Regions from separate parts of the Pseudomonas sp. NPDC089554 genome, predicted to be linked through region 2. Evidence: riboswitches for the same ligand, from Rfam matches in the RefSeq annotation. Region 2 holds a riboswitch; the other holds the start of a gene.
The links. A riboswitch is a leader RNA that binds a small molecule or an ion and turns the genes downstream of it on or off. The one in region 2 is predicted to bind cobalamin.
Positions count from the first base shown of each region.

Region 1: it holds a riboswitch for cobalamin, as region 2 does, so the genes downstream of both, ACQKPE_RS08580 (ABC transporter ATP-binding protein) here and ACQKPE_RS02490 (CbtB domain-containing protein) in region 2, are expected to answer to the same signal.

Region 1 covers NZ_JBNNVR010000019.1:35,230-40,122, forward strand. Annotated here, with positions in the region: gene ACQKPE_RS08560 (ATP-binding protein) at 1-67, shown strand, start outside; gene ACQKPE_RS08565 (response regulator) at 42-713, shown strand; gene ACQKPE_RS08570 (LysR substrate-binding domain-containing protein) at 734-1,636, opposite strand; gene ACQKPE_RS08575 (NmrA family NAD(P)-binding protein) at 1,751-2,608, shown strand; cobalamin riboswitch at 2,656-2,861, shown strand; gene ACQKPE_RS08580 (ABC transporter ATP-binding protein) at 2,972-3,748, shown strand; gene ACQKPE_RS08585 (ABC transporter substrate-binding protein) at 3,745-4,713, shown strand; gene ACQKPE_RS08590 (FecCD family ABC transporter permease) at 4,713-4,893, shown strand, end outside.
Region 2 covers NZ_JBNNVR010000004.1:38,405-43,297, reverse strand. Annotated here, with positions in the region: gene cobW (cobalamin biosynthesis protein CobW) at 1-644, opposite strand, end outside; cobalamin riboswitch at 746-943, opposite strand; gene ACQKPE_RS02495 (hypothetical protein) at 973-1,197, shown strand; cobalamin riboswitch at 1,475-1,699, shown strand; gene ACQKPE_RS02490 (CbtB domain-containing protein) at 1,792-1,977, shown strand; gene ACQKPE_RS02485 (CbtA family protein) at 1,989-2,687, shown strand; gene ACQKPE_RS02480 (cobalamin biosynthesis protein) at 2,705-3,097, shown strand; gene cobM (precorrin-4 C(11)-methyltransferase) at 3,131-3,880, shown strand; gene ACQKPE_RS02470 (DUF1272 domain-containing protein) at 3,943-4,206, shown strand; gene ACQKPE_RS02465 (response regulator) at 4,436-4,893, shown strand, end outside.

The DNA.
Region 1 (4,893 bases), on a different contig from region 2:
TCGCCTGGATGAACTCAGCCAGCAACTGAAGGAGGCCCTCAATGAGCGCCCTGACCTCACCCGCTGATCACGGCGTGATCCTGATCGTCGACGACACCCCGGACAACCTCGCGCTGCTCTCCGATGCCCTGGACGCTGCTGGCTACATGGTTTTGGTGGCCCTGGACGGCAGCAGTGCGCTGAGCCGCCTGCAACGCAGGCGCCCCGACCTGATCCTGCTCGACGCCATGATGCCCGGGCTCGACGGTTTCGAAACCTGCCGACGCATCAAGCAGCAGCCCGACACGGCCGACATTCCGGTGCTATTCATGACCGCGCTGACCGACAGCGAGCATGTGGTGGAAGGGTTCGAGGCCGGTGCCATCGACTATGTCACCAAGCCAATCCAGTGCACCGAAGTGCTCGCCCGGGTAGCCTCACACCTGCGCACCGCACGCATCCTGCAGGCGGCGCGGCAAGCCTCGCAACCCATCGGCCTGGACCATGCCCCGGCCTACGGCACGCTGTCGCGCCGCTTCCAGCTCACCGAGCGCGAGGTCGAAGTGTTGCGCTGGGTGAGCTGCGGCAAGACCAACAAGGACATCGCCGATATCTTGCAACTCAGCCCACGCACGGTGAACAAGCACTTGGAGCATGTGTTCATCAAGCTGGGGGTCGAGACCCGTACGGCGGCTATGTCAGTGGCGCTGGCGGCGATGGCAGAACGGGTGTGATTCGACCGCTGATGCCGCGTCTATTGCCCCACCACTTCCAACACGAACGCCAGGAACGCTCGAACTTTGGCCGGCGGGTTGTGCCGCGACGGGTACAACGCATACAACGGAAACACTTCATCCGGCCAATCGGCGAACAACTCCACCAGACGACCTTCAGCCAGCAACAGTTCCGAGCCCAGCGCCATTACCTGGGCCACGCCATACCCAGCCAGGCAGGTGCTGTGCAAACTGCCGGCATCGTTGACCAGCAGTTGCCCGCGTGTGTCGACCTCGACGCGCTCTTGGGCGCGGTGAAACTCCCAGGGAAACGGACGACCACTCTGCGGATCGCGAAACTGGATGCAACGATGCTCGGTCAGTTCAGCAGGCGTGCGTGGCCAACCGAAGCGCTTGAGGTAGGCCGGTGCCGCCACCGTGAGAATGCGGGTATCAAGCAGCTTGCGCGCCACTAGGCTGGAGGCCCGCGGTTCGCCGAAGCGCACGGCTAGGTCGAAACCGTCCGCGACCATGTCGCCAAGACGATCGCGGGTGATCAGCTCGAGTTCCAGCTGCGGGTGCGCATCGAGAAACCCTCCGAGCGCGGGCCCTAGCATCAGGCGAGCGAAGAACGGGTCGACATTGACCCGCAGGCGCCCACGCACAACCTGCGCCCCTGCGGTCACCGAGGTAGCCGCCTCATCCAGCGCTGCCAGCAACGGCACTACCTGTTCGTACAGGCGTCGGCCTTCATCAGTCAGCGTGACCGAACGCGTGGTGCGGTCGAACAGACGAATACCCAGTCGCTTTTCCAACCGTGCCAGTGCGCGGCTGATCCCTGGTTGCGACATGTCCATGACATCGCCGGCAGCCGCAAAGCTGCCGCTGTCGGCAATGGCCACGAATACGCTCATGCCGTTGAGGCTGCGTTCATCAAAGCCCATATTTATGCCGTTATGTCATTTATTAAATGACAGTGATGTTATCGATTAATCAATTGCTGCACCACACACTGGCTCTCATCGCGGCACTGCGCCGCGCTCAATCGGAGCCCCTCTATGTACGTCATCACTGGTATCACCGGCCAAGTCGCCAGCACCGTCGCTCGCAACCTGCTCGCCGCAGGCAAGGAGGTGCGCGCCGTGGTGCGCGATGCTGCCAAGGGCGAGTCCTGGCTGGCGGAAGGCTGCCGCGTAGCGATTGCCGACATGCATGACCGCCCCGCTCTGATCCAGGCATTTTCCGGTGCCGAGGGTGTTTTCGTGCTGTTGCCACCGAACTTCGACCCTAGCCCCGACTACCCTGAAACCCGTGCCATCATTGCCAACCTGCACGCAGCATTGCGTACCTGCGCTCCCCGCAAGGTTGTGTGCCTGTCGACCATCGGCGCCCAGGCCGACCAGCCCAACCTGCTGTCGCAACTCGGCGAGATGGAACGCCAGCTGGGGCAGTTGCCGATACCGGTGACATTCCTGCGCGCTGGCTGGTTCATGGAAAACAGCCTGTGGGATATCGCCCCGGCCCGTGACGAAGGCGTACTGCACAGCTTCCTGCAACCGCTGGACAAACCGGTGTCAATGGTCGCCACGGCCGATATCGGCCGCACGGCAGCGGCATTGTTGCAAGAAGACTGGCACGGCGTGCGCGTGATCGAACTGGAAGGCCCGCAGCGCATCACCCCGCTGGAGCTGGCCAGTACCCTAGGCCGCCTGCTGGGTCGCGAGGTGAAGGCCCAAGCCGTGCCGCGTCAGGCCTGGGAACAGTTGTTTCGCGACCAGGGCATGCATAACCCGCTACCGCGCATGCAAATGCTCGACGGCTTCAACCAGGGTTGGATCGACTTCGCAGGTACACCGCGCCGGGGCAGCACTGCACTAGAGACGGTACTGGCCGGGTTGGTCGAACGTAAGGTTTGAATGCGTCGAGGGCCACTCCGGTTGACGCTTTCCCCCATAAATGCTCAGATGCGCCCCTTGTTCCAGGTGTCCCCTGCCGCCGTGCAGGGGATTAAACGGGAAGCCGGTGCCTCGCCTTGCGAGTAGTCCGGCGCTGCCCCCGCAACGGTAAGCGAGCGATGCATTCGATACACCACTGTGCCAGCCGGCATGGGAAGGTGAATGCCTCATGCCCCTCGCAAGCCCGGAGACCGGCCTGGTACAGCAATTGGCAACTCCCGCGGTGGGCGGGCGCGGGCCGGTGTTCGCGGCATACCCTTGCCATCGAGCCCTCCAGCGCGTCCTCCGTTCGGGTCGAACTCACCTTGCAACGGTCGCAACGCCATGTCCTCCCTTACTTTGCGCATCGAAGACCTGCACTGGGCACCCGGCCCGGGCCAGGCAACGCTGCTCGAAGGCATCGACCTTGCCGTCGGCGCTGGCGAATTCGTCGGCCTGATCGGCCCCAACGGCAGTGGCAAGACCAGCCTGCTGCGCTGCGCCTACCGCTTCAACCGCCCGCACCAGGGGCGCGTGGCACTCGCTGGCGAAGATATCTGGCAGCGCCCACCGCGCTGGGCTGCCCAGCGCATTGCAGTGATGCTGCAAGAGTTTCCCGAAGACTTCGGCCTGAGCGTGCGCGATGTCGTGGCCATGGGCCGCACGCCACACCTGGGGTGGCTGGAAGGCGACCGCGAGCCAGGCCTGGTCGATAGCACCCTGGCCCGACTGCAACTGGACACCCTGGCCGACCAGGCTTTCACACGTCTGTCTGGCGGCGAGAAGCAACGGGTGCTGCTGGCCCGGGCGCTGGTGCAGCAACCCCAGCTGCTGATTCTCGACGAGCCGACCAACCACCTCGACCCACGTTTCCAGCTCGCGCTGCTGCAACAACTGCGCGGCACCGGCCTGAGCCTGCTGGCCAGCTTCCACGACCTGAACCTGGCGGCGGCCTTCTGCGACCGCCTGTACGTCATCGACGCCGGGCGCATCGTCGCCCACGGCACGCCGCACCAGGTGCTGACCGAACACTGCCTGGCCGAGGTGTTCGGCGTGCAGGCGCTGGTCGACCGCCACCCGCTGGCCTCCCACCCACGCATTACCTGGATCACCCCCGCATGAAAGCCCTGCTCCCCTGCCTGGCCCTGATGGCCGCCCTGCCCCTCGCCGCTCAGGCCAGCAACTACCCGCTGACCGTGCGCAGTTGCGAACGCGACGTCACCTTCACCCAGGCGCCGACCCGCGCGGTCAGCCACGACATCAACCTCACTGGCATGCTCCTGGCCCTGGGCCTGCGCGAGCACATGGTCGGCTACAGCGGTATCAGCGGCTGGAAGACCCTAGACCCGGCGCTGCGCAAGGCCTTGGAGGGCCTGCCGGAAATCGCCCCGCGTTATGCCTCGGTGGAGAACCTGCTGGAGGTGAACGCCGACCTGCTGTTCGCCGGCTGGAACTACGGCATGCGTATTGGCGGGCCGGTCACGCCGCAGACCCTGGCGCCGTTCGACATCCCGGTGTACGAACTGAGCGAATCCTGTTCGTGGATCATGCCGCAACGTTCGGCAAGCCTCGAGGATCTGTACCGTGACCTGGACAACCTCGGGCGCATCTTCGACGTGCGCGAACGCGCGCAGGCGCTGGTCGCCCAACTACGCCAGCGGGTCGAGCAGGTGAGTAAGGCGCTGGCCAAGACCGCCGAGCGGCCACGAGTGTTCCTCTACGACAGCGGTGAAGACCGCCCCACCACCTCCGGGCGCCTGGGCATGCCGCAGGCGCTGATCGCCACGGCCGGTGGCGACAATGTGATGGCCGACGTGGCGGCCAGCTGGACCCAGGTTGGCTGGGAAAGCGTGGTAGAGCGCGACCCCGAGGTGATCGTGATCGTCGACTACGGCCCCACCAGTTGGCAGCAGAAGCGTGACTTCCTGTTGCAGCACCCCGCCCTGGGCGGCGTCGAGGCCATTCGCAAGCAGCGCTTCGTGGTGCTGTCATATCTGCAAGTAACGCCGTCGGTGGAGAACGCTGCGGCCATTGAAACCCTGGCTGCGGCCCTGCACCCGCAATTGATCGCGCAGGCACCGCGCTGATGCCTGTGCGTAACCCCGTGGCTTACCGTTGGTTGATCATCGCACTGTTTGCCGCACTGCTGCTGTCATGCCTGCTGTCGCTAGGCTTCGGTGCAGCCCAGGTGCCATTGGCCAAGGTCGCGGGCATCGTGTTGCAGAACGTCGGCCTGGGTGATGGCGGCGACTTCAGCCGTGGCCAGG
Region 2 (4,893 bases):
ATCACCTTGACCGCAGGCGGCAGTTCCTCGGCCACCTCGGCACGGACCTTGGCAAGGCCTGCGGCGTCGATCAGGTCGGCCTTGTTCAATACGACCAGGTCGGCGCTGGCCAGCTGGTCGGCGAACAGTTCGTGCAGGGGGGATTCGTGGTCGAGGTTGGGGTCGAGCTTGCGCTGGGCGTCGACCTGGTCGGGGTAAGCGGCGAAGGTGCCGGCGGCGACCGCGGGGCTGTCGACCACGGTAATGACGGCATCGACAGTGCAGGCGTTGCGGATTTCCGGCCACTGGAAAGCTTGCACCAGGGGTTTGGGCAGGGCCAGGCCGCTGGTTTCGATGAGGATGTGGTCGAGGTCGCCACGGCGTGCGACCAGTTCGCGCATGACCGGGAAGAACTCTTCCTGCACGGTGCAGCACAGGCAGCCATTGGCCAGTTCATAGACGCGGCCGTTGGCTTCTTCTTCGGTACAACCGATGCTGCATTGCTTGAGGATTTCGCCGTCGATACCCAGCTCGCCGAATTCGTTGACGATCACCGCGATGCGACGGCCTTGGGCGTTGTCGAGCATGTGACGCAGCAGGGTGGTCTTACCTGAGCCGAGGAAGCCGGTAACGATGGTGACGGGGAGTTTGGCCAGTGTTTTCATGTCGCGATGCCCTTGGCAGCAGTGGCGCGGGCATGCAGGACGATAGCCACGGACGCTGCTGGCCGGGCACGTTCGTCACCGGATCACCCCGCCCGGTTGAAAGTCGAAAACGTTACGAGGCAGGTCTCCTGGCTTGCACCCTACCGGCCTGTGGCCAGTCGGACGACGCCTTCCCGCGTGATACGCAGTGGCTATGTCGGCCCTTTGGATGCTTACAGTTGCGGGGGCAGCCGCGGCTTGTACCGCGTTCCCGTCTTAGCTCCGGCTGGCGCCGGAGAACCTCGAACTGGCAAGGCTACGCAGTGGTTGGCGGGTGGTCAACCGTGGGATGGCGAGTGGCTTTATTTATGCACCACACGCCCCAGCCCGCCCCTGCCCGGCTTTAGCTTTAGCTTTGGCTTTGGCTTTGGCTTTGGCTTTTGATCTTGATCTTGATCTTGATCTTGATCTTGATCTTGATCTTGATCTTGATCTTGATCTTGATCTTCGCGACTTCCAGAAGGCCGAGCGGAGGCGTCTGGAGGGCCCTGGCGCGCAGCGCCCTTCGGCGTAGCCGAAGTCGCGAGATGTAGACTTGCGAAGCAAGTCGTAGGCCGCGAAGGCCCGTAAGACGCCGGAGCGAGGGAACCCGGAGCACAGCGTAGGGCCGTATGGGGGAGCAAGCGGTTTTTGCTTACTTTTTTCCAAGAAAAAAAGTAAGTCGCCGTAAGGGCGAAAAGGTGAATGAGCGCCACCAAAGCAAATGGATATTCACCCAACGCCCGCGCCCCAATCCCAATCCCAATCCCAATCCATTGATTAGAATTGACTGAAATATTTCCTCATGATTTGCTAGCACATTGCGTTCGGGTGCCCCCAATCAGGGGGTGAAACGGGAAACCGGTGCGTCGCAGGCCCCACCCAGGGCCCGACAACTCCGGTGCTGCCCCCGCAACGGTAAGCGAGTGAAGCGTCTGAACCACTGTGCCCCCGCCAAGGCATGGGAAGGTGACGCCATCAGGGACCCCACCCCCACCTCGCAAGCCCGGAGACCGGCCCAACGCTCAATGATCACCCCGCGGAGGGCGGGCGCTGTCGCATTCCCCTGGGCCAACCACGCCCGGGCGCGCCGCGCTTGTCCGCTGCTAAAAAAGCAGAGGAAAGCGTCATGCCCATCACCAGCGCCAAACACAGCATCGCCACCCCCGTCAGCCTCAGCCAGCGCCTCGTAGTGGCCATCGGCGCCAGCCTGCTGGGCCTGTGCCTGGTCTACTTCGCCGGTTTCTCGCATATCGAGGCCGTGCACAACGCCGCCCACGACACCCGCCACAGCGCCGCCTTCCCCTGCCACTGAGTAGCCCGCCCATGATCTCGCGAATCGCCCGCACCGCCGGCTTCAGCGGCCTGCTCGCCGCCCTGTTGCTGACCCTGCTGCAAAGCTTCTGGGTCGCCCCGCTGATTCTTCAGGCAGAAACCTACGAAAGCGCAGGCCCCGCTACCGAACAGCATGACCATGCGGGCGAAGCAACGGCCGCCCACACCCACGAGCACAGCGAAGAGGCTTGGTCGCCGGAAGACGGCTGGCAGCGCATCCTCTCCACCACCGGCGGCAACCTGGTCGTCGCCGTAGGCTTCGCCCTGATCCTCGCCGCCCTGTACAGCCTGCGCGAGCCCGGCCGGGTCAGCACCGGCGCACTCTGGGGCCTGGCCGGTTTCGCAGTATTCTGCCTGGCGCCGACCCTCGGGTTGCCACCGGAGCTGCCCGGTACCGCCGCCGCCGACCTGGGCCAACGCCAGACCTGGTGGGTCGGCACCGCCGCCGCCACCGCCGCCGGCCTGGCCCTGCTGGTGTTCGCCAGGCACTGGCTGTTCAAGGTCGCCGGCGTCGTGCTGCTGGTGGTCCCGCACCTGATCGGCGCACCACAGCCAGAAGTGCATGAAAGCCTCGCGCCCGAGGCGCTCGAGTCACAGTTCGTGATCGCCTCGTGGCTGACCAACGCAGCCTTCTGGGTTGCCCTGGGCCTGCTCAGCGCCTGGCTGTATCGTCGCGCAAGCCACGCCTGATGAGCCAACACGCCAGAGTGCCGGCGCTGTATGCCGGCTTTGGTTGTCGCAGCGGCTGTCCGGTCGAAGCACTGGACAACCTGCTACGCCAAACCCTCGCGGCGCACCAACTGCCCCTTTCGGCCCTGCGCGGCATCGCCAGCATCGACAGCAAGGCGCACGAACCTGGCCTGCTGCAACTGGCCGAACGGCTTGCCCTACCGCTGGTGGTATTCACTGCCGAACACCTGCTGCCGCTGGCTCCCCAGCTCAGTCACCGCTCCAGCACAGCCTTCGAGCACACCGGTTGCTGGGGGGTTGCCGAGAGCTCGGCCCTGGCGTTGGCGCAATCCGAGCACCCGCAGGCCCGTCTAAGGGTCGACCGCCAAGTACTCGGACCCGCTACCCTGGCTATCGCCAGTCGCGAATAATCGCCCTATCCTCCCGCTTTTCAAGGATTTGCCATGACGGTCTATTTCATCGGCGCCGGGCCCGGCGACCCCGAGCTTATTACGGTCAAGGGCCAGCGCCTGATCCGCCAGTGCCCGGTCATCATCTATGCAGGCTCCCTGGTGCCACCTGCCGTGCTGCAGGGGCACAGCGCCGAAACCGTGATCAACAGTGCCGAGCTGCACCTTGAGCAAATCATCGAAGCGATGCGCCTGGCTCATGCCAACGGCCAGGACGTTGCGCGCGTGCACAGCGGCGACCCGAGCCTGTACGGCGCCATCGGCGAGCAGATCCGCCATCTGCGTGCGCTCGGTATCGACTTCGAGATCGTGCCCGGGGTAACGGCCACTGCCGCCAGCGCGGCCCTGCTCGGTTGCGAGCTGACCCTGCCCGACGTGGCGCAGACCGTCATTCTCACCCGCTATGGCGACAGCTCGCCGATGCCGCCCGGCGAGCAATTGGCGGACCTGGCTCGGCACCGCGCCACCCTGGCCATTCACTTGGGTGTCCGGCACCTGCAACGAATCGTTACCGAGCTGCTTCCCCATTACGGCGACACGTGTCCGATCGCCGTGCTGCACCGCGCCAGCTGGCCGGACCAGGACTGGGTCAAGGGCACCCTGGCCGACATCGTCGAACAGGTAGAAGCCAAAGGGTTTCGCCGCACGGCGCTGATCCTGGTGGGCCATGTGCTAGGCGATGCGCCATTCGCCGACTCGGCCTTGTACCGGGCTGGCCACGCACACCTCTACCGCCCTGGCTGACGATTGCAGCCCGCGAGTGATCGGCCCACACTCCAGGCTTTCCTGTCTATCGGAGTAACGCCATGCTCGAGCTGCGCCCCAATTGCGAATGCTGTGACATCGACCTGCCCGGCGACAGCCCGGATGCAGTGATCTGTTCGTTCGAGTGCACATTCTGCCGTCCCTGCGCCGAACAGCACCTGCAAGGGCGCTGCCCCAACTGCAATGGCCAGTTGCTGCAACGGCCAACCCGCGTCGGGACAGCCCTGCAAAACAACCCCGCCTCGCACCAGCGCGTCAGCAAGCCACACCCCGGCTGCACCCCCTCCTCTACTCAAGGCGCTTGAGCAGCGCCCCAAGTCGGTCGGCACAACCGTGTCGGCCTGCTATACCCTGTTTACCTGTCAGTCGTTCTTGTAGGATTTTTCAACAGTTCATGCGGGCAATTTCAACAGCTTCATGTCGGCCATTACCAAGCGTCGAGAATATACGTATTGTGCGCGCAGCCGGATTGGCCCTACAGAAGTGTTCCTGGCTGTTTCAGGAAACGGACAATATTTCCTACAGGAGTTTCCCATGACAACCGTGCTGATGGTCGACGACCACCCAACCGTCAGGCTGGCTGTACGTATACTGCTGGAGCGCGAGCGCTTCACTGTCGTCGGTGAAAGTGGCGACGGCATCGAAGCCGTACAAATGGCGCGCAGACTTTCCCCCAACGTCGTCATCCTCGACATCGGGCTACCTGGGCTCGATGGCATGGAAGTCATCAAGCGCCTGCAGCTGCTCGACCCCGCTCCCAAGATCATGGTGCTCACCGGCCAACCCGCCGATCTCTACGTCCGCCGTTGCCTGGATGCCGGTATCGCCGCGTTCGTCAACAAGGACGAGGACCTCGATGCCGTGGTGTTCGCCCTCAAGGCTCTGGTCAAGGGCTACTCGACCTTCCCGCAGATGTCGGTCAACAGCAACTCCCTGGAAAGCGAAGGCGTACGCCTGGACAGCCTGTCCAACCGCGAGATGGAAGTGCTGCG